Regions from separate parts of the Halalkalibacter sp. HAAS-P013 genome, predicted to be linked through region 2. Evidence: riboswitches for the same ligand, from Rfam matches in the RefSeq annotation. Region 2 holds a riboswitch; the other holds the start of a gene.
What was found. A riboswitch is a leader RNA that binds a small molecule or an ion and turns the genes downstream of it on or off. The one in region 2 is predicted to bind glycine.
Positions count from the first base shown of each region.

Region 1: it holds a riboswitch for glycine, as region 2 does, so the genes downstream of both, glyA (serine hydroxymethyltransferase) here and gcvT (glycine cleavage system aminomethyltransferase GcvT) in region 2, are expected to answer to the same signal.

Region 1 covers NZ_JBWQTU010000009.1:12,354-27,594, forward strand. The annotation lists gene AC1FXP_RS13185 (sulfite reductase subunit alpha) at 519-1,694, opposite strand; gene AC1FXP_RS13190 (iron-sulfur cluster biosynthesis family protein) at 1,862-2,167, opposite strand; gene lipA (lipoyl synthase) at 2,207-3,085, opposite strand; gene gcvPB (aminomethyl-transferring glycine dehydrogenase subunit GcvPB) at 3,167-4,657, opposite strand; gene gcvPA (aminomethyl-transferring glycine dehydrogenase subunit GcvPA) at 4,650-6,002, opposite strand; gene gcvH (glycine cleavage system protein GcvH) at 6,004-6,399, opposite strand; gene gcvT (glycine cleavage system aminomethyltransferase GcvT) at 6,551-7,666, opposite strand; gene sdaAA (L-serine ammonia-lyase, iron-sulfur-dependent, subunit alpha) at 7,663-8,562, opposite strand; gene AC1FXP_RS13225 (serine dehydratase beta chain) at 8,562-9,074, opposite strand; gene glyA (serine hydroxymethyltransferase) at 9,090-10,340, opposite strand; glycine riboswitch at 10,511-10,617, opposite strand; gene trxB (thioredoxin-disulfide reductase) at 10,824-11,762, opposite strand; gene trxA (thioredoxin) at 11,808-12,125, opposite strand; gene AC1FXP_RS13245 (peroxiredoxin) at 12,255-12,797, opposite strand; gene AC1FXP_RS13250 (GNAT family N-acetyltransferase) at 13,014-13,685, opposite strand; gene AC1FXP_RS13255 (GNAT family N-acetyltransferase) at 13,712-14,377, opposite strand; gene AC1FXP_RS13260 (carbon-nitrogen hydrolase family protein) at 14,398-15,241, opposite strand, start outside.
Region 2 covers NZ_JBWQTU010000013.1:6,095-21,335, forward strand. The annotation lists gene AC1FXP_RS17025 (DUF2626 domain-containing protein) at 103-345, shown strand; gene AC1FXP_RS17030 (MBL fold metallo-hydrolase) at 737-1,372, opposite strand; gene AC1FXP_RS17035 (DUF2759 domain-containing protein) at 1,595-1,783, shown strand; gene AC1FXP_RS17040 (YqhG family protein) at 1,928-2,722, opposite strand; gene AC1FXP_RS17045 (DEAD/DEAH box helicase) at 2,700-4,385, opposite strand; glycine riboswitch at 4,616-4,721, shown strand; gene gcvT (glycine cleavage system aminomethyltransferase GcvT) at 4,877-5,971, shown strand; gene gcvPA (aminomethyl-transferring glycine dehydrogenase subunit GcvPA) at 5,986-7,329, shown strand; gene gcvPB (aminomethyl-transferring glycine dehydrogenase subunit GcvPB) at 7,326-8,789, shown strand; gene AC1FXP_RS17065 (rhodanese-like domain-containing protein) at 9,012-9,386, opposite strand; gene AC1FXP_RS17070 (lipoate--protein ligase family protein) at 9,534-10,367, shown strand; gene dat (D-amino-acid transaminase) at 10,417-11,256, opposite strand; gene AC1FXP_RS17080 (vitamin B12-dependent ribonucleotide reductase) at 11,718-14,273, shown strand; gene splB (spore photoproduct lyase) at 14,428-15,241, shown strand, end outside.

The DNA of each region.
Region 1 (15,241 bases), on a different contig from region 2:
TTTCCCCCCTAGGAAAAATAACTAACAATATGTCTTTTTCGAAACTACTATATTATTAATTCATTTTAAATTGTTTTTTTTAATTACATTACAATTATGTCAGAGTTCCTAACATAAATTTATGTATTCCGGCCAAAAGATCAGATAACAGATGGGTTTAAAGAAGTGTACCATTGATGGAAAGCAGGAGAGATAACAGCTGTGAAGTCCATGTAGGAAGTAGGTCTAAAAAAGACGACCTTTTATAAATCTGTCAGGGAGGATGAAGAAGGAGCACAAAAATAAATCTATATAATAGGAAGAAACTCGTCAAAATATTAACATCTGTCGGTCACTGTCGGTCAGCAGCTGCTTTTTCATCTCCCCGTGTTTAAAGGGTGATTTGCATCCAAAACAGCTTACCTTGAGAAAATAATGAAAAAAAGAAAGGCGATCAAAAAAGTAACCCTCCATATCAACCGGAACAAAGGGTTACTTTTTGAAAAACAATATAACTGTATACTTAAAACGCTTTGTTTTTAATACACATCACGTTGATAACGCCCTTGCTTCTGCATATGTTTAAGATACGCTTCAGCTGCATCGCGGGCCATCGCGCCTTCTTTTTCAATAACAGTAATGAGCGCATCGTTAACGTCTTTCGCCATATGTTTCTTATCCCCACAAACGTAGACATACGCTCCTTTTTCAATCCATTCAAACAATTCTTTGCTATGTTCGAGCATTTTATGTTGCACATAAATTTTTTGAGACGTATCACGGGAGAAGGTAGTATCAAGTCTTGTCAATACCCCATCTTGTTGATATTTTTCCAACTCATTTTGATAAAGGAAATCTGACGCTGCATGCCGGTCTCCAAAAAATAGCCATGACCGGCCAGTAGCTTTATTCACTGCTCGTTCTTGGATAAAAGAACGGAATGGTGCAATGCCTGTCCCAGGCCCAACCATTATAATATCTTCATCTTGAGACTCTGGCAAATAGAAGTGTTTATTTGCTTGAACAAAGACTGGAAGCGTATCTCCTTCTTGAACACGTTCTGCACATAAAACAGAACAAACGCCTTTTCGATCACGTCCGTGCGCCGTGTAGCGTACAGCACCGATGGTTAGATGAACTTCATCTGGATTAGCAGCAATACTGCTTGCAATAGAATAGAGACGCGGTGTCATTTTTCTTAATAATGAGACGATTTCTTGGGCAGAAGCCTTCCATGGACCAAAATCACGTAACATATCAAGTAAATCACGCCCATAACAATATTCCTTTAGTTGAATTACATTTTCAACCAGCACAAGCTTTTGCAGCTCTTCGTTTTCTGAAAATACAGCTGCCTGTTGTAAAATCTTCTTCGTCAGCAGTGTAATTTCAAAGTAGCTTATTAACGCTTCCTTCAGTGGCAGTGTCTCACCTTGCTTACTAACAGTTACAACCGCTTCTTCATCCCATTCCATTTCCTTAATAAGAGAAGCCACAAGCTCTGGATCATTTGATGGGTTAACGCCAAGTGCATCACCTGGGACATAAGAAAGGCCTGACCCTTGTAATGATAACTCAATATGCCTTGTTTCCTTACTAGAGCCAGCTCCATTTAAATTAATATTTTTTAAAATCTTTGCTTGAAATGGATTGGTCCTTGAAAATGGGAGTTTCTCACTTTTGGCTTTTTTACAATCTTCTAAATTAAGTTTCATAGCTCTTACCTCCAAAGGTAGTATATATAGCACCATAATGTGATCGAATTTGACTGTACGACTTCTTTACGAAGAAAAAACATATCCAAAACATAGCCAACATACCCCATTTAACATTCGATACGAGCTCTGTTCTATCAATGTCCCTTTAAGCTTTTCTTTTTAATTTAATCGTCCCACTGTGCACATGCAGTTGAACTTAAGGTTTCTCCAATAAGAAAGCCACGTTCAGCTGTATAATCAATTTCGACCTCTTCATCTAAATAACGTTTCGTAAAACGATCCATTCGAATCGGGATCCCCTCGTACTCAATAATCGTATCGTTTCGTCGCGGTTCATCAAAAACTAGCGTAAACTTAACAGTCATCCCGCATCCCCCAGCTATATCAGCGTCAATTCGAGGAGATTCTTCGTCCTTGAACACTATTTCTTTTAGCTGTTTCAACGCCACCTCTGTTAACGTAATAACCATCGGATTCTCTCCTTCTCACCAGTGTCCTACCTTTTAATATTACACATTCGCTTTTGCTGCACGGACCTGTTCATCTGCATGGTAGGAAGAGCGAACGAGCGGGCCTGCTTCACAGTGACTAAACCCTTTTAACAATGCAATTTCCTTTAATTCATTAAACTCCTGTGGACTCCAATATTTTTGTACGTTTAAATGACGTTTCGTTGGCTGTAAATATTGACCAATTGTCATAATATCAACATCGTTAGCACGAAGGTCCTCCATCGTTTCTATGATTTCTTCTTTCGTTTCTCCAAGACCAATCATCATGCTTGATTTCGTTGGAATATTGGCATTCATTTGTTTTGCACGTCTCAAAAACTCAAGCGAACGTTCATATGTTGCACGTGCACGAACTGTCGGCGATAAGCGTCTGACGGTTTCTATGTTATGATTTAAAATGTCTGGTTTTGCATCCATTAATGTTTTTAAGTTGTCATATTCTCCACCCATATCAGATGGAAGGACTTCAATACTGCAAAATGGAGTGCGACTCCTCACCTCTCGTACCGTCTCCGCAAAAACTCCAGCCCCACCGTCTTTTAGGTCATCCCGGGCAACGGCCGTAATCACGACATGCTTTAAGCCCATTTGCTCCACTGATTCTGCCACACGTTTTGACTCTTCCCAATCAAGCTCTGTCGGAAGCCCTGTTTGAACCGCACAGAATCGGCAAGCACGTGTACATATACTTCCTAAAATCATAAAGGTTGCCGTTTTGCGTACAGCCCAGCATTCATGAATATTAGGGCATTTTGCTTCTTCACAAACCGTATGAAGCTTTTTTTCACGCATCATTTTTTTTAGGCCTGTATACTGTTCATTGGTATTTAATTTAATTTTGAGCCACTCCGGTTTACGGACATAATCGATGGTCATATCTTTCACTCCTATGAACGAAACATAAAATTGGCTTAAATCAGTGGGGGATGCTCCCCCCACACTGATGGAAGATTTATTTTATGCCTTTACAGTTTCTTTTTCTTTCTCTACCGCTTCCTCTTTTGTATAACGCAAGATAGGTTGTCTTGCTGCTTGAACTTCGTCCAATCGGCCAATGACCGTGGTATGTGGTGCCTCTAATACGATACCTGGATTTTCTTCCACTTCTTTAGCGATTTGAATCATCACATCAGCAAAGGCATCCATTGTTTCTTTTGACTCTGTTTCGGTCGGTTCAATCATTAAACATTCCTCTACATTTAAAGGAAAGTAGATTGTTGGTGGATGGTAGCCGAAATCAAGCAGACGTTTAGCCATATCAAGTGTTCTCACACCGAGCTTTTTCTGTCTAGATCCGGATAACACGAATTCATGCTTACAAATTTGGGAATATGGTGCATCAAAATACGGTTCAAGCTTTTTGCGAAGGTAATTCGCATGAACCACTGCCCCTTCAGATACTTGACGCAATCCTTCAGGACCCATCGTGCGAATATAGGTGTACGCACGAACCAAAATACCAAAGTTCCCATAATACCCCTTTACACGGCCGATAGAGAGCGGGTGACTAGAGTTCAACACAAATTTCTCACCGTCTTTTTCAATACGCGGTACTGGTAAGTACGGAATAAGTTTCTTTTTCACACCGACAGGACCAGCTCCGGGACCTCCTCCGCCATGAGGCGTTGTAAACGTCTTATGAAGATTTAAATGTACGATGTCAAAGCCCATTTTCCCTGGTGTTGTTTTCCCTAAAATCGCATTAGCATTCGCGCCGTCATAGTAAAGTAATCCGCCTGCTTCATGAACAACTTTAGCGATTTCTACAATTTCTTTTTCAAACAACCCAAGTGTATTAGGGTTTGTTAGCATCAATGCAGCTGTATCATCGTCAACATGCTTCTTTAATTCTTCTAAGTCCACCAAACCATTTTCATTGGATGGGATGGTGACCGTTTTAAAACCAGCAACGGTGGCACTCGCAGGATTTGTACCGTGCGCTGAGTCCGGAACCAATACCTTCGTTCTTTTTTCTCTTTTCTGTTCAAGATAGGCCTTTACCATCATTAAACCGGTCCATTCTCCTTGAGCCCCTGCAGAAGGCTGTAACGTCACCGCATCCATGCCTGTGATTTCAGCCAATTCTTCCTGCAATTCATATAAAAGCTCTAGTGCACCCTGTACCGTTTCAGCTGGCTGATATGGATGGATGCGGCTAAAGCCTTCGAAGCGTGCCACATCTTCGTTAATTTTCGGGTTGTATTTCATCGTACAAGAACCAAGCGGGTAGAAACCATTATCAATCCCGTGGTTTTTATTAGAAAGTGCTGTGTAATGGCGCACAAGCTGAAGCTCTGATACTTCCGGGAGTTCCGCAGGCAAATCACGAATCAAATGCTTCAAAAACTTATCATGTAAATCAATGCCTTCTACGTCACTTTCCGGAAGGCTTGAACCGACACGCCCTGGACGACTGATTTCAAAGATTAGCTCATTGTATTCAACCATTTACAACCGCCTCCAATATCTGTACAAATTGGTCAATCTCTTCTTTTGTTCGCTGTTCAGTCACCGCAATGAGCATTTGATTGTCAAAGCCGTAATCACTTCCTAAGTCAAATCCTCCGATGATTCCTGCCTCAAGCAATTTTGCGTTGACCTCCTTGACCGAACAAGGAAGCTCGACCACAAATTCATTAAAGAATGGTGCTTGATTCTTAACAATAAAGTTCTTCTTTTGAAGACATCTTGCCATGTAATCGGCTTTCTCAACATTTAGCTGTGCCATATGTCGAATTCCTTGCTTTCCAAGTGCTGTCATGCAGATGGCAGATGCAAGAGCGTTTAATGCCTGATTGGAACAAATATTGGATGATGCGTTATCACGGCGAATATGTTGCTCACGTGCTTGCAGGGTTAGCACAAATCCACGTTTTCCTTGGTCATCTGTCGTTTGTCCCACAATGCGTCCCGGTACTTTACGCATAAATTTTTTTTGAACCGCAAAATAACCACAGTGCGGACCCCCAAAGGCCATTGGTATTCCTAGAGACTGCATATCACCGGTGACAATATCGGCCCCAAGTTTACCTGGTGCCTGCAAAAGCGCTAGTGCCAGCGGGTTGGCACTGACGATGAAAAGCGCTCCTTTTGCCTCTGCAATTTTCTTCACCTCTGCTAAATCTTCAATAGAACCAAAGAAATTTGGGTATTGAACAATAACAGCCGCAGTATCCTCTTCCATTTGTTCTTGTAGTTTTTCTAAGTCTGTAACATCATCAACAAGATTCACTTCTTCCACTGTATATCCTTGTCCACCTGCTACCGTATTTAAAATGGCGCGGGATTCAGGATGAACGGCCTTTGATACAAGTACTCTTGAACATTTTGTTGAGGCAACAGCAAGTGAAGCAGCTTCGGCAAGTGATGTAAAGCCATCGTACATCGAAGAATTGGCTACATCCATTCCTGTCAGCTCACAAACCATGGTTTGGAACTCAAAAATGGCTTGTAACTCACCTTGGCTGATTTCCGGTTGATAGGGTGTATAAGCCGTGTAAAATTCAGAGCGTGAAATCATATGATTGACCACACTTGGAATGTAATGATCATATGTACCCGCACCAAGAAAAGTCAGGTAGTTGTTAGCATTTTTATTTCGCGAAGCAAGCTGGTGCATTTTTTTCAAAAGAAGCGGTTCAGGAACGGCTTTTGGAATGTTTAGCTCACCATCTAAACGAAGTTCAGATGGTATGTCTTCAAATAACTCATCTATAGAAGAAATGTTCAAAAAAGCGAGCATTTCTTCTTGATCTTGTTTCGTATCAGGAAGATATCTATAAGTGTTTGTCATCTTATTCCTCTCCTTCATTGATAAATGCTTGGTACTCACCTTCATTTAGAAGCGATACTAACTCTTCTGGATTGGATATTTCCACTTCTACTAACCAACCTGCTTCATACGGATTTTCATTGATTGCCTCAGGAGTATCGTTTAACTCCTCGTTTACACGAACAACTGTACCTGATACTGGAGCGTAAAGTTCAGAAACTGCTTTAACGGATTCGATTGTTCCCATTGGTTCATCCACTTTTACTTCATCACTAACTGCTGGACTCTCAACAAAAACAATATCCCCTAACTGCTTTTGTGCATAATCAGAAATTCCAATTCGTACTCGATTTCCGTCTAATTGTAGTACCCACTCATGTTCCTCGCTATATAATAAGTTTGCTATTGCACTTGTCATTGTTTTTTCTTCCTTTCACTTTGGGTTTTAATATTTTTATAATTTCGAAAATTCATTACCTGTAACGTGCTTGTCGATTTGCCGTCTTTGTAAAGAAGAGACTGACAAGTACGTATCTTCAAACAATGCTCGCTATAATCTACTAAAAATTTCATGAACCCCTTTTATAGAACGGTGTTTTTACAACAATGGCATCAATCATTTTTTTGCGCACTTCAACCTTTAGCTGCGTTCCCACTTCAGCATGCTCTGCCGATACAAGCGCAAGACCTAAGCTTTTCTTCAAAAACAGGGAACGGGTTCCGGATGTAATAAAGCCAATTTCCTCTTCACCCGCTGAAAATACCTTGTACCCGTGACGAGGAATTCCCCTGCCTGTCACTTCAATCCCTACTAATTTTCGTTTTAATCCTTCTTCTTTTTGAGCTGTAAGGATGTCTTTGCCGATAAAATGACTTTCTTTGTTCGTTTTGACGGCAAAACCGATTCCTGCTTCAAGCGGACTGATATCGTTTGTGAGCTCTTGTCCATATAACGCAAGCCTTGCTTCAAAACGAAGCGTGTCACGTGCACCAAGTCCACATGGTTTTAATCCATTTTCCTTCCCTGCTTCTAGAAGCTTCTCCCAAAGGGCTTCCGCCTGATCTGCCGCTAAATAAAGTTCAAATCCATCTTCCCCTGTGTACCCTGTACGGGATACGAGAACGTCTGTAACCCCATCCAGATTGACGAATTGAGCAAATTGGAAAAAGCCAATTTCTGCTAAGTCTGTTTCTGTTAAGCTTTGTAAAATACCTTCTGCCTTTGGACCTTGAAGGGCGAGCTGGGCCATGTCACCTGAAATATTTTGAATCGTTACATCTCCTTTTACATGCTGATCCATCCACTCATAATCTTTTTCAATATTTGCTGCGTTAATTACGAGTAGATATTTTTCATTTGCTAATTTGTAAACAAGTAAGTCATCTACCGTACCACCGTCTGGATAACACATAGTTGTATACTGAGCTTGATTGATACGAAGCTTTGTTACATCGTTTGTTACAAGGTAGTTAATATAGCTTTCTGCATCTTTCCCTGTAACCAACACCTCTCCCATATGAGAGACGTCAAAGAGTCCTGCTTCCTTTCGGACAGCCTCATGTTCTTCTAAAATGCTAGAAAACTGTACCGGAAGTTCCCACCCCCCAAAATCAATAACCTTTGCACCATATTTTTTATATGTTTCAAAAAGCGGCGTTTTCTTTAATCCTGTTTCTGTACTCATGGATACACCTCCGATTGCGGCTTCTTATGAAATAACTGTTCTTTTACCTTTTTACCTGTTTCGGTCATCGCAAGACCTCCAAGTGCGGTTTCCCGTAGTGTCCGCGGCATTTCTTTTCCGACCTTATACATCGCTTCAATGACTTCATCACATGGAATGCGGCTTTCAATACCAGCAAGGGCTAAATCAGCAGCTGAAAAGGCAATGGATGTTCCTATGACATTTCGCTTAATGCAAGGCACTTCAACAAGTCCTGCGACCGGATCGCAAACTAGACCTAAGAGTGACTTCATAGCAATGGCTGTCGCATTCACGGCTTGCTTTGGTGTACCTCCTTTTAGCTCTACAATTGTTCCTGCTGCCATAGCCGTTGCAGATCCTACTTCTGCTTGACACCCGCCGGCTGCACCTGAAATAAAGGAACGATTCGCAATCACATAACCAAGCATACTAGCCGTAAACAAGCCCATGACTAAGTCTTTATAAGAAGCCCCCTCATTTTTATGCAATGAAAATAATACACCGGGCAAAATACCGGCTGCCCCAGCTGTTGGAGTAGCCACAATAACGCCCATTCGTGCATTGCTTTCAGAGGTTGCCAGAGAGAAAGTCATTGCATCGCTAATATAATTTCCAGACAGTGTTTTACCTTGATTTATATAGTCGTACATTTTCACAGCATCACCGCCGGAAATACCACTTGGCGCAGTCGAGGCATCTTTTATCCCGGTATCAACGGCTTCTTTCATTTTGATCAATCGTTCTTCCATCATACTAATAATGGTTTCTTCATCTTTTCCCGACTTTTTCGCTTCCATCATCAGCATCACTTCACCAATGGTTCTTTGCTCACTCTTGCAAGCTTCAATCAGCTCTTCCATGGACTGAATTTCCATTATATTACCCCCATAAGTAATTTCCTTCTTAGCTGATACTGATTGGCAAGTGCGGCAAAGTCATCGCCAGCGCTTAGGCGAATATCTATCATCTCTTCGTCAATCATAAAAATTTTAGATAAACCGCCACCAAGCGATACACCACCTACTTTTACCATACATTCCCCACGCTTTGCCGTAACGACCGTTGTATTTGGGTGGTCATATTCTAAACAACTGTCTTCAAGATAGAATTCGTAACATAGTCCATATTGTTTGATCATCTCGACTGCATATCTAATCCGAGAATCATCTGTATCCATACCTAGCAATCCACCAATAAGGGCTTTATCAGTTCCATGTCCTTGATATGTTTCTGCAAAGGAATCATAGAAAATAATTTCAGCCTCTTCTGGACATCCTCCCAATAGCTCGTAAATAAACCTGCCGATGGATACGACACCTGCTGTATGAGAACTTGATGGTCCTACCATAATCGGGCCAATAATATCAAAACAACTTTGAAACTTCATGATAATGCTCCTTTCTTACACAGTAATTGATGTTTGAAATAGTGGATACATATCACAAATAGCTTTTGTTGTTTCTTTTGCTTGTTTAAGAACTTCCGTATCGCCTTTGCTTTTCAGAACAGATGCAATTACTTTAGCGATTTGCACCATCTCTTCCTTTTTCATCCCACGTGTTGTTAACGCCGCTGTCCCCATACGGATCCCACTTGTAACAAACGGACTTTGAGGATCATACGGAATCGTGTTTTTATTAACCGTTATACTAGCCTCTTCAAGCAACTTCTCGGCTTCTTTTCCTGTTAAGTCCCATGGGCGTACATCCAACAGTACAATATGATTGTCTGTGCCACCTGAAATTAGAGCTGCACCTTCTTTCTTTAATTCTTCGCCAAGTATTACTGCGTTTTCGATGACTTGCTGTGCATATTCCTTAAAGCTTGGCTGCAGTGCTTCCTTAAAGGAAACTGCTTTTGCAGCGATAATATGCATAAGTGGCCCACCTTGAATACCTGGGAATACAGCTTTATTGGTGGCTTTAATGATTTCTTCATCATTGGTTAGGATAATACCGCCACGGGGACCTCTTAATGTTTTATGAGTCGTACTTGTCACAACATCCGCATAAGGGATTGGTGATAAATGAAGTCCGGCTGCTACAAGCCCCGCAATATGGGCCATATCTACCATCAATTTCGCGCCAACTTTATCAGCAATTTCTCTAAAACGAGCAAAATCAATCTTTCTTGTATAGGCACTTGTACCTGCAATGATTAGTTTTGGTTTTTCTTTTTGTGCCACTACTTCTAGTTCATCATAGTCAATCAAATGATTATCTTCTCTCACCCCGTAAGACACAACATCAAACCATTTTCCTGACATGCTTACCGGACTGCCATGTGTTAGATGTCCACCGTGCGATAGGTTCATCCCCATTACTTTATCGCCTGGCTGAAGTAACGCATAAAAAACAGCTGTATTTGCTTGTGCACCTGAGTGTGGCTGTACGTTTGCATAGTTAGCATCGAACAGCTTGGTCAAACGTTCAATAGCAACTTGTTCTGCTACATCGACAAATTCGCATCCCCCATAATAGCGCCTTCCTGGATACCCTTCTGCATACTTGTTCGTCAACACACTTCCCATTGCTTCTAATACATCTTCGCTTACAAAGTTTTCTGATGCGATCAACTCTAGTGTTTGATGTTGGCGATTCTTCTCTTTCTCAATTGCTTCAAAAACAATTGAATCTTTTTGTCGTAAACTCATTTTTATTCCTCCTCGAAATCTTGCTTATGTTCCCTTGGCTGTACCAACTATAACTTGAAGAATTCTCTTTCTTGCTACTGACTTACTTTTCTATGAAAACTGTTTAAAACATTATGCTTCACTACTTTTTTACATAGAAAAAAAGACACAGAAAGGTAGCATAACGTTCTCTACCCTTCTCTGTCCTTTTACCTGAGAGTTTAACTCCATTCTTAATTCAAAGAGTCTTCCCCTTTGGTGGCGTACTACTGTATACGCGCTCTCCAGAGGTGCGTCCCGTTGTGGTTCATTCTACCTGAGAGATTTGTTTCCAAGGGTCTTTTTGGAACTTGCTCCTTCGGTGGCTTGTCGCATTGCACTCTCCCACAACCATCATCCGCTATTATGAAATTATACAGATTGAAACTTTAATTGTTTTTTACTACACATCAGTAATCAGAAATAAAATAAGAATTCAACTGGAACTCTCTCAAATACATATATTTAAAAAGCCTCTAGTATTAATTGATTTTCTAGGTAATGTTGAACTTCTAGTGCTGCGATACATCCATCCCCAGTAGCAGCTACTACCTGCCGGACTGCATTTTGTCTAATATCTCCTATCGCAAAAATTCCAAGAATATTCGTTTTCATTCGATTATCCGTTATGATCCACCCTTCTTCATCCGTAATATTTAGATTTTTCACGAAATCTGAAACAGGGTTCATCCCTATATACTCAAACACACCATCAACTGGAAAACTCTTCTTTTCACCTGTTTTTATATTTTCAATAAGGACATGAGTTACTTTATCCTCTCCTATAATCTCATTGACAACAGTATCATAGATCACATCAATTTTATCATTATTAAGCATCCGCTCCACTAAAATAGGCTGAGCTCTGAATTGGTCCCGGCGATGAAGGACGGTTACTTTCTTAGCAAACTTAGTTAAAAAAACCGATTCTTCTACGGCAGAATCTCCCCCACCTATAACAACTAGTTCTTTTCCCCTAAAAAAGGCTCCATCGCAAACGGCACACCATGATACACCTCGACCTGAAAATTCTTCTTCTCCAGGAACGCCCAACTTTTTATATTTAGTACCTGTAGCAATAATGACAGATTTAGTCTGATACGTTTTATTCCCTGCATATACTACTTTCATATTGCCCTCATTTACAATGTCTTCTACATTGGCTTGTTCATACTTGGCACCAAAGCGTAAAGAGTGCTCAAACATTTTTTGTGCTAAATCTGGTCCGGATATATGTGAATAGCTAGGAAAATTCTCTATCTCTTCCGTATTTTGAAGTTGTCCACCTGGCACTCCACGATCTAAAATTAACGTTTTAAGATTGGCCCTTGAGGTATAAACAGCAGCTGTCATACCACCAGGACCTGCACCAATAATAATGACATCGTAAATGCTATGGCTCATATACAACACCTCTTCTTTCCAAGTAAAAGGATCTGTTAATACTCCTTAAAGATATTGAGAAATTAAGTTCTTTAATTTCTCCTCTGGAGAAAACCCTAAACTCTGTTTAGCCACTGAACCATTTTTAAAAATTAAAGTAGTAGGAACACTCATAATATTAAATTTTTCTGCTAATTCACTGTTTTCATCAATATTGACATCTCCAAATGTCACATTCTCTATAGTAAGAGATAAACGATCCAATACTGGGGCAATCATTTTACAAGGACCACACCATGGCGCGCCAAATTTAATGACCGCTACCTCATTAGAATTTGTAATTTCTTCAAAATTAGCTTTATTAACTGCTACTACATTCGACATTGACATTTCCCCCTTTATGAGCCATTCTTTCATTTTTTCACTTAGACTCCTCATTCGTCATGCTAAGGAGTCTAAACATTCAGATTTTTGATTCTATATAGCTATAAAATAAGTAAACCCCATTATTATTTACAATGTTTTTTGGCCTGGTTTCCAGTTAGCTGGACATAATCCCCCTGTCTGAAGCGCCTGAAGTACTCGAAGTGTTTCATTCATATCACGCCCAATATTATTGTGGAATACAACTTGGTACATTAACTCACCTTCAGGGTTAATAATGAACAATCCCCTAAGGGCAATCCCTTCGTCTTCAATAAGTACGCCGTATTCCCGGGAGACAACATGGTTGGTATCAGCAGCTAAAGGATAATGCAACTCTCCTAGACCATTATCTAGACGATCAGTATTAATCCATGCAAGATGCGTATGTATGGTATCTGTAGAAACTCCGATGACCTCTGCATCTAAATCTTGAAACTCATCATAACGTTCAGACATTGCGGTAATTTCAGTTGGACAAACAAAAGTAAAATCCATCGGATAAAAGAATAGTACGGTCCATTTACCGTTCTTCATATTTTCTTCTAAACTTACTTTCTTAAATTCCTTATTGGGCATAACTGCATCCATTTCAAAGCGCGGTGCTTGTTTACCTACCATACGTTCTACCATTTTATTCATCCCCTTATTTAATTTTTTATGTTATGAACATGTTAATATATTAATCAATCAAGCCCTTTGTTTCCTTAAACAAACCATATACTCAATATGATCGTAACTGATGAATGTTACAGTCTCATTATCCATATAAAGATGACCTCTTTGGATATAGAAAAGGGTTGAAGTATCAAGTTGGAATTATATAAAAATGTTATATGAATTTATCTACTAAATTGGCAATAATGTTACCGCTTCTTCTGCTTCCAAGTTCTCAATCATTTCATGCCAAGACTTTGGCTTATTTGACAAGACCGAATAATAACGGTTCAAAAATTTCACAATTAGTTCTGTTTTCACTTCCGTGCTGCTGGATTCCATTGGAAGAAAACAAAGATCAAGTCCTGTTACGGCCTCTCCATCATTGTGCCAGGATGGATGGACATAAGGAAAATTAAGACGCTTATAACCAAGATGGGACAGTACCTCCCGGCGAACATATGGATCCATAGATATCACTGCACCAAATTCATGATATTCTACCCGATAAGGATCATAAATTTCGGCGAACATCCCGAAAAGCTGCTTTCCACTCGCTACGGCTAAGGCATTTAAGTCCTCGAACCTCTTTTGTGCTAAAAACGGACCAATGCCGAGCCCGTCGCGGCCAATGATTGTAAAGTCTGTCATCGCAACATTAAAATCCTCATAATAGCGATACTCCGTCGCCCCTACTACCTCCCCTTCAAGATCAGCAACAAAGACACGGATTCCTGGATCTTCGAGAGGTTCTTTCCAAAGGTCGAATTCCAATACTTCTTCTGGAGGAAATATGTCTTGCATTAATTGATGCATTTGTTTGAATAAAGGATCTCGTATACTCTCAATTCTTCGATATTCCATTTTCATCCTTCTCCTTGTTTCAATATTCATGTATAGAAAGGGTTTTTCCATTCCATGAGCGCTCCATAATTGGAAGACTCTGTATCCTCCAAATAGTTTTCTACTATTTTAATAGGAGTACGGCCGCAGCGAAGTAAAAAGGTGATGACAGGATCTTTTAGTTCCCCTTTTACGACTGCCTCAAGGTATTGTACCGGCGTCATCTCCTTTGCTTTTTTATGATACCCCGGCATTCTGCCTCCGCCTAACAACCGGTCCAGCCCCTTGTGAACGACAACATCATACATTGCTAGCATTAGCCATTTTCCTAATCTTAATTTTCGATAGGAAGGCCGCACGCTAATATCGACGACATAAAGAGTCTTTCCATTAGGATTATGATTGCTAATATAGCCATTATCCGTAATCTCTTCCCATGTATGCTCCGGATAATTTGGGTCAAAGTCAACAAGCAACCCGGTCATTGAACCCGCAATCTCACCATTTACCTCAATGCATAACGCGCCCTCGGGAAACAAGGTAACATGGTTGTGTAATTGCTCCGTATTCCACCATAATTCAGATGGGAATGGCGGAGGGAAACTTTCCTGTTGAATGCGAATTAAACCAGAAAAATCCTCTTCTTTATAATTACGGATCACCGCCAGCGTAGGATGATCCTCGTCGAAGACAAAAAACTCTTTTCGATACACGACGACTCCTCCTTACTTACTTACACTTGTGCGATGAGTTCTTTTTTGGGTTCCCAATCTGGATAAAGATCGGTACGACGATCACGCCATGTGGTGACAGAACCACTTTCACGAACCTGATATAACAGCTCTAAATCCAAATCAGCCGTTACAATCATATCTTGATTGATTTCACCTTCTACTAGAATACCTCGGGGAGGGAATGGAACATCGTTTGGCGTAATCACTGCTGCTTGTCCAAAATTACCTCGCATAAAGTCAACGGTAGGAAGGGAACCAACTGTACCGGTAGTAACGACATACACTTGATTTTCAACGGCTCTCGCATGGCTAGTGTAGCGAACACGATGAAATCCATGACGGTCATCGGTACATGAAGGACAGAAAATAATATCAGCCCCCTTCGCTTTCGCCATTCGGACAATTTCCGGAAATTCGATGTCATAGCAGGTCAACATGGCAATTGTTCCTTTGTCAGTTTTGAACACTTCTAGGCTTTCACCAGGGGTCATGTTCCATTCCTTCACTTCCGTCGGAGTGATATGAAGCTTTGCCTGTTCTGCGACTCTTCCATCCGGATAGAACAAATGAGCAACATTGTATAATCGGTCACCTTTACGAATGACATGAGTTCCTCCAATTATATGCATCTTTGTTTGCTTCGCGAAATTTATAAATAAAGACCGATACTGTTCCGTAAAATCAGGCAAATCTTGAATTGTCAAAGAATTGCCTTGCTGATTGCCAATAGACATTAGCTGAGTAGTGAAAAATTCCGGGAACATGACAAAATCCGCTCCAAATTCTTTAGTTGTTTTCATATAATGTTCTACTTGTTTGGCAAATTCGTCAAAGGATTGTATC
Region 2 (15,241 bases):
CCAGGAAGTAGTCGTATATAATAAGTCTGTACTTAATCATTTGCTATCCTAAACAAATACTGTCGTGTGTGGCAAATTTGTTCATGAAGGAGGGAAACCCAAATGGATCGTATGTATCGTGTTTTAGCATTTTGGACAGGAATCTTTTCCGTCCTGTTCTTTGTTGGTCATATGTATAATGTAGCATTGTTGTTCTTTGCGCAAACAGGCGCATTATTGGCCTTAAGCTACCTAAACTTATCAGAACGTGTGTACATTTACATTTTTGGTGCCTATTTAACGATTTTCTTCGTAGGGTTCACGTATTACGCAACGTTCTTGTTAGTACCAAGCTTCGGGCATTAATAATGTTGTACATATGTACAGAAGAGAAACCGTTTCCTTATTTAGAGGACGGTTTCTTTTTTGAAAGTTAGTACTATTGACACAGTGTTAAAGTATTTTATACAATAATACTAATTGGTGATCTTTGATAGGGAGTCCCCCTCCCCTCAAGGTTGCTTACATCAATACGATTTACTCCCCATAGGGCTTTCACTAATTGTGGAGGTCCTTTTCTACATATAAAGTGTGTCTAAAAAGCAAGGAAAAGAGATGGCAATGGCTCCGTTCGCTACTCGCCGTGAGTGTGTAATCAATCCTCTCAAGGCTTTGAAGAGATGTAGCGACTCCGCACATTGCTTCGGGGGGATCCAAAAAGGGAAAGATTCATACCTTTTTGGATCCCCTTTATTACTTAAAACCCTGACAAAAATGGATTGCCATCCATTTCATTTCCTATTGTAGTAGTAGGTCCATGGCCGCAAGCAACAACGGTTTCTTCTGGTAACTCAAGAAGCTTCTTATGTATGCTAGTTAACAACAATTGATGATCTCCACCCGGCAAGTCGGTTCTCCCGATACTTTGGGCAAATAATGCATCACCTGAGAAAACAACCCCTTCGTGCTTAAGGTAGAAAGAAACACTACCTGGTGAATGACCAGGAGTTTCATACACGGTAAAAGAGAACGAACCAATCGTAATACTATCTTCCTTTTCAATAATATGGTCAGCGGGCTTCACTGTAATCGCTTGATTCCCCATAAAACGTGCTGAGCCGTTTTTATTTGGGTCGGCTAACCAACCTTGCTCATTTTTGTGTAAATAAACGGGACAATTGAATTCATTCCGAACATCATCGACTGCACCAATATGGTCAAAGTGAGCATGTGTTAACAAGACGGCAATTGGTTTTAAGTTTTGTGATGTTAGCCATTGAATAAAAGCTTGTCCGTCCCCACCAGGATCAATGATAACGGCTTCGTTAGCATCGTTTTGTAAAACATAAGCGTTTGTTTGTAATGGGCCAAGTGGTAGTTGTGTCCATTTCATATAAATCCCTCCAAGTTATTTAAGCTATTCCTATCATACATTACGAGAAGCGACTCGACAAATAAAGAAAAAGAGAGTAAAATAAATGAAAAATGCCCAATATAAATATTGAGGAAACTGTACTAGCTTCGTCAAATTTTAGGCTGACAATGTTCTCAAATGGCATTATAATAGGACTAGTTAAGCTGGGTTCTTAGTTTTACATAAGGAGGGGAAGACAGTATGATCTTTTCTATCATCATGTTAGTTACGGCGATTTTATGTGCAGTTGCGATTGTTCGTGAACTTCGCAGAAAGAACTTCTTTGCAGTAGGATTTGCTGGAATTTCATTTGTTGTATTTGGTTGGTTTGCAGTGGCAACGATTATTTCAATCATTACAACAGGTGGTGGAGCGCCTACGGCTCACTAAGAATAATCCACGAGAAAAAGGCAGCTACCTTTGGAGTAGTTGCCTTTTTTCTGTTAAAGAGCGTGTTCAAACCTCCCATGTTTTAGCAAACACCACGATGAATGAAAACTAGAACTAACACCTTAGGTTTCGTATAAAAGACTCTTAAAAAACCTGTTGCTCTAAATAGAACATTCCGCCATTAATAATGGACACATGAATTTTTGGCTCATATTGTTCTTTTAAGGCTTGTTTCTCAACTTCATAGCTTTCGGGTTTATCATCATAATCTTCATAAAACTGCTCAAGAAGTGACAAATCCGTTTCCCATCTAGTTACAGCTTCTTCTGCCCACGTTTTGTCTTCATTTTCCGCATAGGTCTGAACCATTTTCTGCAATCGAATTAACCCACTATGAACAGTAATAAGAGGGGATAATTTAAAGCAAAAATCTGGAATGTTGGGAGATAGTTCTTTTTCTTGCAGCTTATCGTAAAATTGTTGAACAATTTGACCATGTATGAGATTTAATCCTAAAGATAACAATACATCTTTTTTGCGGTCACATTGAAATGAAATTTTCATATTCAAACACAACCATGGTTGCAGAGGAATGGACTTTCTCCCAGATGCTTGAATGTCCTCATAGAGACGAATGTAGCCCCCTAATTCACGTGTCGATCCAAATAATTGCCGAAGTCTTGGTGACCCAAAGTGAATCTGTTCTCCACGTAAATCATCGGGGGCATTGGTCTGATCTGTGATAAACGTCACCTGCATCGGGTTAGGCTCGCCACCTGTTTTTTCAAGATAATGCCAGTAAAAGGGCCTGTTCATTAATAATTTATCTAATTCAATGGATAACTGAACCTTTAAATAATTTGATGTATTTTCAATGATTGGGCTATCATTCGCTTGGAAGTAACGCTCTAAGAAATCATGAACTTGAGGCTGTTGCATCGATCTGATCCTCCTTACTAGAATTCGCAGCTTCTTCTGCTGCATCATTCATAATGGCAGCAAGATGATCAAACTTAATACGCATTTCTCCTTCAGAATCTGATTGCAATAAAATATCTTGCACATGTTCTTCAACTGAAGGGAGATCAATTTTCGTTAATATATCATCGAGCTCACCGATAACGGCTTCAAATAGGTGAATCTTCTCATAAAGCAATTTAAGAATGTGCTGCTCGACGGTGTCATTAACAGCAAAGTTGTAAATTTTCACATCTTCTTGTTGGCCAAGTCGATGAATACGCCCAATTCGTTGTTCAATACGCATTGGATTCCATGGCAAATCATAGTTAATGATATGACTGCAAAATTGCAAGTTAATTCCTTCGCCGCCCGCTTCAGTTGCAATTAATACTTGGGCATGATTTTGAAAGAGCTGACGCATCCAGTCTTTTTTTCCTCTTTTAAATCCTCCTCTAAATGGTACCGAAGAGATGCCATTTTGTTTTAAAAACCATTGTAAATATAACTGTGTTGCACGGTATTCAGTGAAAATAATAACTTTATCATTGATTTTTTTGATGATCTCTAGTGCTTTCTCGGCTTTTGCATGCCCTTCTACCTCCCCAATTTTGTTTAATAAGCGCTCTGCGCCAGGAAGCTTGCGTCCTTCGGCATGGGCTCGTTCAACCATATTTTTTAATGTCATAAAAGCAGCCTCTCTGCTGCTGCATAATTCCCTTTTTAAAGTCAGCAAGCCAAAATGACTTGAATCACCATTTAACTTCTCAATCTCTTCATAAAAAGCGCGTTCTGATTCACTAAAATCAATCTGAACCGTTTCAACAATTCGTTTCGTCCATTCAATGCCAGTTTCCTCACGACGATTGCGCACCATTACTTTGTTTACTAACTCTCTTAGCTTTTCTTCATTTTTAGGTGATCTCTTATTCGAACGATATTCTTTTTCAAATGAAGAGATATCTCCTAGATGACCTGGTTTAAGCAATGAAACCAAATTAAAGATTTCCTCTAGCTTGTTTTGGACTGGTGTTGCGGTTAATAACAAACAGAATTTCTTCTTCAACTTTTTAATGAACTCATAATTTTTTGTTTTAGGATTTTTAAGTTTATGAGCTTCGTCAATAATGACTAAATCATATGGCTGGTCTAAGACGATATCATGATGTGGTTGCCTTTTAGCTGTATCAATTGAAGCCACGACAACATCACATTGCTCCCATACATATGATTTTCGTTGAGCAATAGCTGGAATATGAAACTTTGTATTTAATTCAATCGCCCATTGGGAAACAAGAGAAGCTGGAACGAGAATTAATACTTTTTTTACTAACCCACGAATCATATACTCTTTTAAGATTAGTCCAGCCTCGATTGTTTTTCCAAGCCCTACTTCATCAGCTAGTATTGCTTTGCCATTCATTTGCTCAATAACCGTATTGGCCACTTCAATTTGATGTGGAAATGGCTTTAACTGAGGGAGGTGCTTAGGGGCTTGCAAACCATGAAACTCTGGTATGATTTGGTGTTGTTCTGCTTCATACGCTAGTTTAAATAGTTCCCAATTAGACCAAGGACCATCTTGATCTAACCTTTGCTTGAAGGTGTCGTTCCAATTCTGATCAAAATGTATATCAATCTTCATTTTCAATCACCCTTTCAATCAAACTGCTATATCCGAATGAAATTATAAAAAATCTATAAAATAATCTGATTTAGTAAATAAACAGTTGCGAAAACCTATCCAACTTGGTAGGATATTAATATAAATCCGAATTACACATATTGCCTAAAATTTAAAAGGTTTATACATGTAGTATGTACCAATCATAAGAATTTCATGAGTAAGTGTGAAAACAATTAAATAAGTTGCGGATGAGGATAAGGGGAGAGCTTGCGAATGATGCAACGCCGAAGGAGCAAGTATTAGATAATGTGTTATCGATGCGAATCTCTCAGGCAAAAAGACTCTTATTTGACGCAGCTCTGGAGAGTGCTTATGATAAGCCACCTACGAAGACACTATATTCAATCATGAATATAGGAAACTTTCTGGTTACAGGACAGAGTTATACACAAAATAGTGTATAACTCTGTCTTTTTGCATTTTATGAATTAACTTGAGGAGGTTTGATCATGGCTGATTTAAAGAGAACACCACTATTTCACCTGTATAAAGAAGGTGGAGCAAAAACGATTGATTTTGGGGGATGGGATCTGCCCGTTCAATTTTTAAGCATTAAAGAAGAGCATGAAGCAGTCCGTACAAAGGCAGGACTATTTGATGTTTCACATATGGGTGAAGTAGAAGTTAAAGGTCCACGAGCACTTGATTATTTACAAAAATTAATGACCAATGATGTATCCAAACTTGTAGATGGGCAGGCACAATATACAGCTATGTGTTACGAAGATGGTGGGACGGTTGATGACTTGCTTATTTACAGAAAGGCAGAAGACGATTATTTACTCGTAATTAATGCCTCAAACATTGAAAAAGACGTTGAGTGGATGCAGCAACATATCATTGAGGGTGTAACAGCGATAAATGTTTCTAGTGATATCGCGCAATTAGCGATTCAAGGACCTCTAGCAGAACAAATTTTGCAAAAAAGAACTTCTTTTGATCTATCTTCCATTCGGTTTTTCCGGTTTGTTGACCAAGTAAATGTAGATGGTGTCAATGCACTCGTTTCGAGAACTGGTTACACAGGTGAAGATGGATTTGAGCTTTACTGTGCAGCAGACCAAGCTGCTAAGCTATGGAAGAGCTTGCTTGAAGCAGGTAAAGAGGATGGCCTTGTTCCTTGTGGACTAGGAGCACGTGATACATTACGCTTTGAAGCAAGATTGCCTCTTTACGGTCAAGAATTAACAAAGGAAATTTCTCCACTTGAGGCGGGAATTGGTTTTGCCGTAAAAGTAAATAAAGAAGCAGACTTTATTGGGAAAGAAGCATTGAAGAAACAGAAAGAAGAAGGGCTGAAAAGAAAGCTTGTCGGCCTTGAAATGATTGATAAAGGCATCCCTCGTACAGGTTATGAAGTATTTGTCGGTGATAAATTAATAGGGTTTGTCACGACAGGAACTCAATCTCCTACATTAAAGAAAAATGTCGGCCTTGCCGTTCTAGATATAGGTGTTACTGCACTTGGAACAGAAGTAGAAGTTCAAGTTCGTAAAAAACGTCTTAAAGCACAAGTCGTATCAACGCCATTTTATAAAAAGTAAGAGGAGGAACATACATGAATCACCGTTATTTACCGATGACAGATGCAGATCAAAAAGAAATGCTTGAAACAATCGGCGTACAGTCAATTGAGGAATTGTTTTCTGATATTCCAAGTGACATTCGCTTTAAAGGAGAAATGAATGTCAAAGAAGCTTTGAAAGAGCCAGAGCTCATCTCATATTTTCGAGAGTTAGCTGCGAAAAATGTGTCACTTAAACAAACCCCTTCTTTCCTAGGGGCGGGCGTATATGAACATTACATCCCATCAATCGTCGATCACGTCATTTCTCGTTCTGAATTTTATACGGCTTACACGCCATACCAACCAGAAATCTCACAAGGAGAGCTTCAAGCGATCTTTGAGTTTCAAACGATGATTTGTGAGCTTACAGGAATGGATTTAGCGAACTCGTCCATGTATGATGGCCCAACGGCTTTAGCAGAAGCAGCGATGCTAAGTGCAGGACAGACGAAAAAGAAGACGATTCTGGTTTCTAAAGCTGTTCATCCGGAAGCTCGTGCAGTCCTGCAAACTAATGCAACTGGGCAGCGTTTAAATGTGATTGAAATTGATACTGCTAATGGTGTGACAGATTTGAAACAGTTACAAGAAGTATACGGGGATGACACAGCTTGTGTTGTTGTTCAACATCCGAATTTTTATGGCAACCTTGAGCCTTTAGCTAAATTAGAAGAGGTTACGCATAGCAGTAAAGCAATGTTTGTTGTGTCTAGTAATCCACTTGCTTTAGGATTGCTAAAACCGCCTGGTGAATTTGGAGCAGATATCGTCGTGGGAGACGCGCAGCCTTTTGGAATTGCAACACAATTTGGCGGTCCGCATTGTGGTTATTTTGCAACAACGAAGAAATTAATGCGTAAAGTCCCTGGTCGCCTAGTTGGGCAAACAACGGATGAACATGGTCAACGTGGATTTGTTTTAACGTTGCAAGCACGTGAGCAGCATATTAGACGTGAGAAAGCTACATCTAATATTTGTTCGAACCAAGCGCTAAATGCTTTAGCAGCTTCCGTTGCAATGAGTGCGATTGGCAAAAAGGGCGTAAAGGAAATGGCGTATCAAAATGTACAAAAAGCTGCTTATATGAAAAAGCAGTTGAAGGCTCATGGAGTAGAAATTGTTTCGGAACAACCTACATTTAATGAGTTTGTCATTAATGTGAAGAGACCAGTTTCGAAAGTAAATGAGCTGTTACTTTCCAAAGGATTTATTGGAGGGTATGACCTCGGACGTGATGAAAACTCGCTACAAGGACAAATGTTAGTAGCTGTGACCGAAGTACGAACTAAAGCAGAAATTGATACTTTTGCCAAGGAATTGGGGGCATTACTATGATAACAAAAGATCAGCCATTAATTTTTGAACGCAGCAAGCCTGGACGAGTTGGACATAGCTTGCCAACATTAGATATTTGTGAACAGTCAATAAATGAGTTAATTCCAAGTGAGTTTTTACGTGAATCAGAACCTGAATTGCCAGAAGTTTCAGAGCTTGAGATCATGCGTCATTATACGGCACTATCAAAACGTAATCATGGTGTAGATTCAGGGTTCTATCCACTTGGTTCATGTACGATGAAATACAATCCAAAGATTAACGAGGATGTAGCACGTTTTGAAGGATTAGCTCATATTCACCCATATCAACCAGTAGAACAAGTACAAGGTGCACTGGAATTACTTTATGAGCTTCAAACATCATTAGCTGAAATTACAGGGATGGATGAAGTAACACTTCAACCAGCAGCAGGTGCTCATGGTGAGTGGACTGGGCTCATGATGATCCGTGCTTTCCACGAAGCAAATGGGGACTTTCAACGTACAAAAGTTATTGTGCCTGACTCTGCACATGGAACGAATCCTGCTTCAGCAACAGTCGCTGGTTTTGCGTCAGTTACGGTACGAACGGATGACAATGGCTTAGTTGATTTAGACCATTTACGTGAAGTTGTTGGTGAGGATACAGCAGCACTCATGCTAACCAATCCAAATACGCTTGGTTTGTTTGAATCAGACATTGTAGAGATGGCTCAAATTATTCATGAAGCTGGTGGGAAGCTTTATTACGATGGTGCTAATTCAAATGCCATCTTAGGAATCGCTAGACCTGGAGATATGGGATTTGATGTGGTTCACTTGAACCTGCATAAAACATTCACAGGTCCTCACGGTGGTGGAGGTCCAGGATCAGGTCCAGTAGGAGTGAAGAAGGATTTAATTCCTTATTTGCCAAAACCAATCATTGTTAAGCGTGAAGATGGTTTGTTTGATTTTGATTATAATCGTCCAGAATCAATCGGCCGCGTGAAGCCATATTACGGTAACTATGGTATTAACGTTCGTGCATACACGTATATCCGTACGATGGGGCCTGATGGCTTACGTAAAGTTTCTGAATATGCCGTATTAAATGCAAACTATATGATGCGCAGACTAGAGCCTTATTTTGACCTCCCTTACACACAACATTGTAAGCATGAATTTGTTATTTCAGGTCGTCGTCAAAAGAAACTAGGTGTACGTACATTGGATATTGCCAAACGTCTATTAGATTTTGGGTACCATCCGCCAACGATCTACTTCCCAATAAATGTTGAGGAATGTATGATGATTGAGCCAACGGAAACAGAATCAAAAGAGACGTTAGATGAATTCGTTGATGCGATGATTCAAATTGCGCGTGAAGCAGAAGAAAATCCAGAGATTGTCCAAGAGGCACCGCATACAACTGTTATTTCAAGGTTAGATGAAACAACTGCAGCAAGAAAGCCAATTTTAAAATATGAAAAAGCGTAAGCCGATGCGAAGCCATTAAAAGATTCTTAAATTTAAGAGTAATGGCTCGGCACGTACAAAAGCCTTCTATGAACTCATAGAAGGCTTTTGTACCGTCAGGGTCAGGGGAAACAACTTTGGGTTATGCTTAGAATGGCGTATTTTTCAGTGCTCTTGCCAATGAGAAAAGTAAAATCATTAGAAAAGGAGATGCACCAAACATGGTTTCATCTCCTTTAAAACTTACTTTTTCTTAATTTTTCCTGACCACTTTTTAAATCCACCTTTAAGGTGTGAGATATCTTCTACGCCGCGCTTCTTCTTAATTAATTGAGCAGCTTGTCTACTACGAGCACCTGACTGGCAGTATAGATAAACAGGTTGATCATTACGAACTTCATTGATGCGTTGACGAAGTTGGGACATCGGGATGTTTCTAGCTCCAAGTATGTGACCACCTTCATATTCACGTGGTTCGCGAACATCGATCAATTGTGCTTTACGATAGCCTTTAATGAAGTCTTCTTGTGTTAATGTTTTTAAATATTTTGGATTGTAAAAGCGCTTAAAAACGAGATACACTACAAATCCAAGTAGGATAAACCATAAAAATTCCATAGGTTGTTGTCTACACTCCTTTTCATACTACATCAATATTTATTATAATAGCCACTAAGCAAATACGCAATAACTCAAATAACTTGGCTAGAAACAACTCGTTTGATAGAATGATATAGATACCATAGTGGAAAGAAGCGGTGTGAAATGAAGGAAACATGGCGTTACTTAGATTCCGGAGATTGTTCTCCTGCTTATAATATGGCCTTGGATGAGGCATTGTTAGATTGGCATAGTAAAGGAATGATTCCGCCTACGATTCGTTTTTATGGTTGGAATCCTGCTACTCTATCGATAGGATATTTCCAAAAGGTGGAGAAAGAAATTAATATGGATAAAGTTAGGGAGTATGGCTTAGGGTTTGTTCGCAGACCTACAGGTGGACGTGGAGTCTTACATGATAAGGAATTAACTTATAGTGTAATCGTTTCAGAGGAACATCCAGAGATGCCAAAGACGGTAACAGAAGCATATCGTGTCATTTCTGAAGGGATTTTGGAAGGCTTTAAAGATGTTGGACTTGATGCATACTTCTCGATTCCGAGAACGGATGAGGAGAAAAGCGCCCTCAAAAACCCACGGTCTGCGGTCTGTTTTGATGCACCGTCTTGGTATGAACTTGTTGTAGAGGGCAGAAAAGTGGCTGGAAGTGCACAAACAAGGCAAAAAGGTGTCATCTTACAGCATGGTTCGATCATTTTAGATATCGATGAAGATAAGCTTTTTGACTTATTTAACTATTCGAGTGAACGGTTACGTGAACGAATGCAAAAGAATTTTAAAAATAAAGCGGTCGCTATCAATGCGTTAAGAAGCGAACCTTTAACGATGGAAGAAGCAAAGTTTGCGTTTAAGAGAGGATTTGAAAAGGGTTTAAACATTGAATTAGAGCCATACAGGTTATCGGAAGAGGAAGAAGAAATCGTTAAGCAAATTGCAAGAGATCGATACGAGCAAGATGATTGGAATTTTAGAAAATAAGTCAAAAGGACCTGTCTTAAAATGAGACAAGTCCTTTTATTGTTGCATACTATGCTTTTGGCAGGAGCTCTTTGAATTTAGCTTGAAGGTCTTTCGTTACAGGGCCAATAGGAAAGGAGGTCCTTAATTGGCCATAGACCGATTTGATTGGGGTAATTTCTACTGAAGAGCTAGAAATGAATGCTTCGTCTGCATGCTCTAATACTTCGACAGGAAATGCTTCTTCTACAACCGGATAATTGTGTTTTTGAGCTAATTCAATGATTAATTGTCTTGTTATCCCATTTAAAATTAGGTTGGTTGCCGGATGTGTGTATAACACTTTATCTTTAATAAGAAAAAGGTTAGAAGATGAGCCTTCAGTAATCGTTCCGTTCCGATGAAGAATCGCTTCTTGGCAGTTATGATCGGCAGCTTCACGTTTAACCATTACATTTCCTAATAAATTAATCGTTTTAATGTCACAGCGTAGCCAACGAATATCATCTGTTAGCCAAACATCGATGCCGTTTCTCTGTGAGTCTTCAATGTTTTGAACAGGCTGAGTAAATGCTGTGAACACAGGTGTCGATTCTCTTGAATACAAGTGGTTACGTGGTTCAACTCCACGCGTTACTTGAAAATAAACAAGGCCATTTTGCAGTGAGTTTTTTTCGATTAACGTTGTGATGAATTCTGTAATTTGTTCTTTCGAGTATGGCAGCTTGATGTCTAATTTACTAGAGCTTTGAACAAGCCGATTTAAATGGAGATCCATAGCAAATGGTTGATCTTCATATACTTTTACGACTTCATAAATGCCATCACCAAAATAATATCCACGATCGTCAAAATGTATCAGTGCATCTTTTTTAAGGAGAAGTTTGTCATTTTGTATTATGTATTCCATTTTTGATTCCTCCAACTATTTATAATTTCAATATATTGATTGGAAATTAACTACATGTATGCATCAAGAATAACATAATTAAGCCAACCATCTATTAAAAATTTTGTCAAACATTTTGTATTTAGCGTAGAACAGTGATGAAATAAGCCATTGAAAAAGTCTTTGTTATAGCAAGAGACAAATTCGTTCAAAATGTCGAAAAAAAGCGGATAACATTCTCGTAAACTCGTAAATCCTTCTTTTTATTACCCATTTCAAAGTTGACAAAATAAATAAAAATGGATTTAGGCACAATATATGGTGTGTAGAAAATAAATTTGAGCACAATATATTGAATCTAGTGGCAATCTTGTGGTAAGCTTACCCAAGAATATCGTACATGGACAAACACAACAGAATTAAAGTTTAACTAGATATACTAGTAAAATATAGATTTCCATGTGAAAGAGGAGGAGACGCGAATGGCAATGACGATGTCAAATGTTATGCGCCTAAATACGGAAAGATTAAATGAGGATATTGAGCAATTTTCGCAAGTGCATCCAATTACAAGCGATATGCATATTACTCAAAAAGGCGTATCAAGACTCGTAATGTTAGACCGTTACACGTTTAAAGATACAGAGAAGAAAACACTTAGAGAAGGGGATTTCGTAGTCTTAACAGTAAAAGATGACCCTAAGTTTCCTGCACGTGGATATGGATTTGTGATGGAGCTTGACTGCGTAAAAAATCATGCAAAGGTACTCGTTGATGAAGAGTTCCGGGGAGTTCTTGAAGGTGACGAAGCAGAAACGGGGATCGTATCTCGTTCACTCGATACAATTGAGAAACCTCTTGAAATTTATTATGAGCAAATTGCAAAGCGAAATGCGACAGGACTTGCATCAGTTGAAACTACATTGGAAAAACGTCAAGAAGCGTTCGAGCAATTTTATGAGCAGCTTGTTTCCATGAACTTCATTCCAGCAGGTCGTGTTTTGTATGGTGCTGGAGCGGAAACGGATGTTACGTACTTCAACTGTTATGTCATGCCATACGTTCAAGATTCACGCGAAGGAATTTCTGAACACCGTAAGCAAGTGATGGAAATTATGAGTCGTGGTGGAGGTGTGGGTACGAACGGTTCAACATTACGCCCGCGCAATACACTAGCTCGTGGAGTGAATGGCAAGTCATCTGGATCGGTTTCATGGCTTGATGATATTGCAAAACTAACGCATCTTGTCGAACAAGGTGGGTCAAGACGTGGAGCTCAAATGATCATGCTTTCTGATTGGCATCCTGATATTTTAGAATTCATCATTTCTAAAATGCAAAACCCGCGCATTTTGCGTTTCTTGTTGGAAAATACAGAAGATGAGCATATTCAAAAGCTCGTAAAGAACAAGCTTTCTTTTACACCTTTAACGGCGGTTGAAGAGTCAATGTACCAAGGAATCGTTAATTATAAAACGATTGCAGGTCTTGGTGGATTTGATCCGAAAGTTATTGAGGATGCAGAAGAAAAGTTACGCATAGGCGGAACATACTCAGTCAATAATGCTGAATTTTTAACAGGTGCTAATATTTCGGTATGTTTAACGAAAGAATTTATGGAAGCTGTTGAAAAGGATGAAGAATACGCCCTTCGTTTCCCAGATGTAGAAAATTACAATGAAGATGAAATGTCTGCTTATAACGAAAAATGGCATGAAGCCGGCGATGTTCGTGAATGGGAAGAATTAGGTTACGGTGTTAGAACATACCGTATTATTAAAGCGAAGGAACTTTGGAATCTTATAAATATTTGCGCAACTTATAGTGCAGAGCCAGGAATCTTCTTTATCGATAATGCGAATGATAAAACAAATGCAAAGGCATATGGACAAAAAGTAGTTGCGACGAATCCATGTGGAGAGCAACCTTTAGCTCCCTATTCTGTATGTAACTTAGCAGCGATTAACTTAGCGGAAATGGCAAATAAAGAAACAAAAGAAGTGGACTTTGACAAGTTAAAGAAAACGGTCGAAGTCGGTGTCCGCATGCAAGACAATGTTATTGATGCAACTCCATACTTCTTAGAACAAAACACAAAACAAGCTAAAGGTGAGCGTCGTGTTGGTTTAGGAGTTATGGGTCTTCATGATTTACTTATTTATTGTGAATCAGTATACGGCTCTGAAGAAGGGAACGATCTTGTTGATCGAGTGTTTGAGACGATTGCGACTTCAGCTTATCGTACAAGCATTGAACTTGCTAAAGAAAAAGGAAGCTTCCCATTCTTAGTAGGTGATACGGTTGAAGAAACAATGCAGCTTCGTACTGCATTTATTAATACAGGTTATATGACATCCATGCCAGAGGATATTCGTGAAGGGATTTTAGAGCATGGGATCCGTAATTCGCATTTGCTTACGGTTGCGCCAACAGGTAGTACGGGAACAATGGTCGGAGTATCAACTGGGCTTGAGCCTTACTTTTCATTCTCTTACTTCCGTAGTGGCCGTCTAGGTAAGTTTATCGAAGTGAAAGCAGGCATCGTGGAAGAGTATTTACAAGCAAATCCAGGTGCTGATGAAAATCAATTACCTGAATGGTTTATCTCGACAATGGAGTTACCACCAGAAGCTCATGCTGATGTTCAATGTATCATTCAACGCTGGGTTGATAGTTCATTATCAAAAACGGTTAATGCTCCGCGTGGATATACAGTAGAACAAGTACAAGCTGTTTATGAGCGCTTGTATCGTGGTGGTGCTAAAGGTGGAACGGTATATGTTGATGGAAGTCGTGATGCGCAAGTTCTATCTTTAAAAGCAGAAGAAAATCGTTTTGATGACGAAAAAGAGACAAAATCAGAATCAAATAAAAAAGTTGTATTAATTGACACAATCTCTGAAGTAAGATCAACAAATGTGACAATCGGATCAGAAGTTGGCAATACGTGTCCAGTTTGTCGTGAAGGACAAGTTGAAGATCTTGGTGGTTGTAACACTTGTACAAGTTGTGGTGCCCAGTTAAAGTGTGGTCTTTAAGATAAACAAATTTATTGCCAGGGGCTATTCCAAAAGGTCAAAATCAGACCTTTTGGAATAGCCCCTTTTTCTAGTAACTGGAAGGCTGAATCCTCCTAATATGCACACTCTATAGATGCTTATTAAAAAAGTAATAAACAGAGGTGCATATTACATGAAGGCGTTTGAACCACAACTTGTTTATATAGAACCAGGGGCACTTGAGTACCCGCTAGGTCGTGAGTTGAAAGAAAAATTTGAAAAAAAGGGTGTAGAGATAAGGGAGACAACATCTCATAATCAGGTTCGAAATATTCCAGGGGAAAATGAACTACAGCAATATAGAAATGCAAAATCCACCCTTGTTATCGGTGTAAGGAAGACATTAAAATTTGATACGTCAAAGCCTTCAGCCGAATATGCACTACCGCTTGCAACAGGGTGCATGGGACATTGCCATTACTGTTACTTACAAACGACTCTCGGAAACAAACCCTATATTCGTACGTATGTGAATTTAGAAGAGATATTTGATGCTGCTGATCAATATATAAAGGAAAGAGAACCAGATATTACCAGGTTTGAAGCCGCATGTACATCTGATGTTGTAGGGATTGATCATTTAACTCATTCCCTAAAGAAGACGATTGAGCATATAGGACAGACCGATTTAGGGCGATTACGATTTGTAACGAAGTATCATCATGTCGATCATTTACTCGGTGCGAAACACAATGGAAATACGAGGTTTCGCTTTAGTGTAAACTCAGATCATGTAATTAAAAAGTTTGAGCCCGGGACTTCATCGTTTTTAGAGCGCATTGAAGCCGCTGGAAAAGTAGCAAAAGCTGATTATCCTTTGGGCTTTATCGTAGCCCCATTAATTTTGCATGAAAATTGGAAAGAAGGCTATTACGAGTTGTTTGAGCGATTAGAAGCTATCTTGCCGCTTTATGCGAAAAAGGATTTAACGTTTGAATTGATTCAAC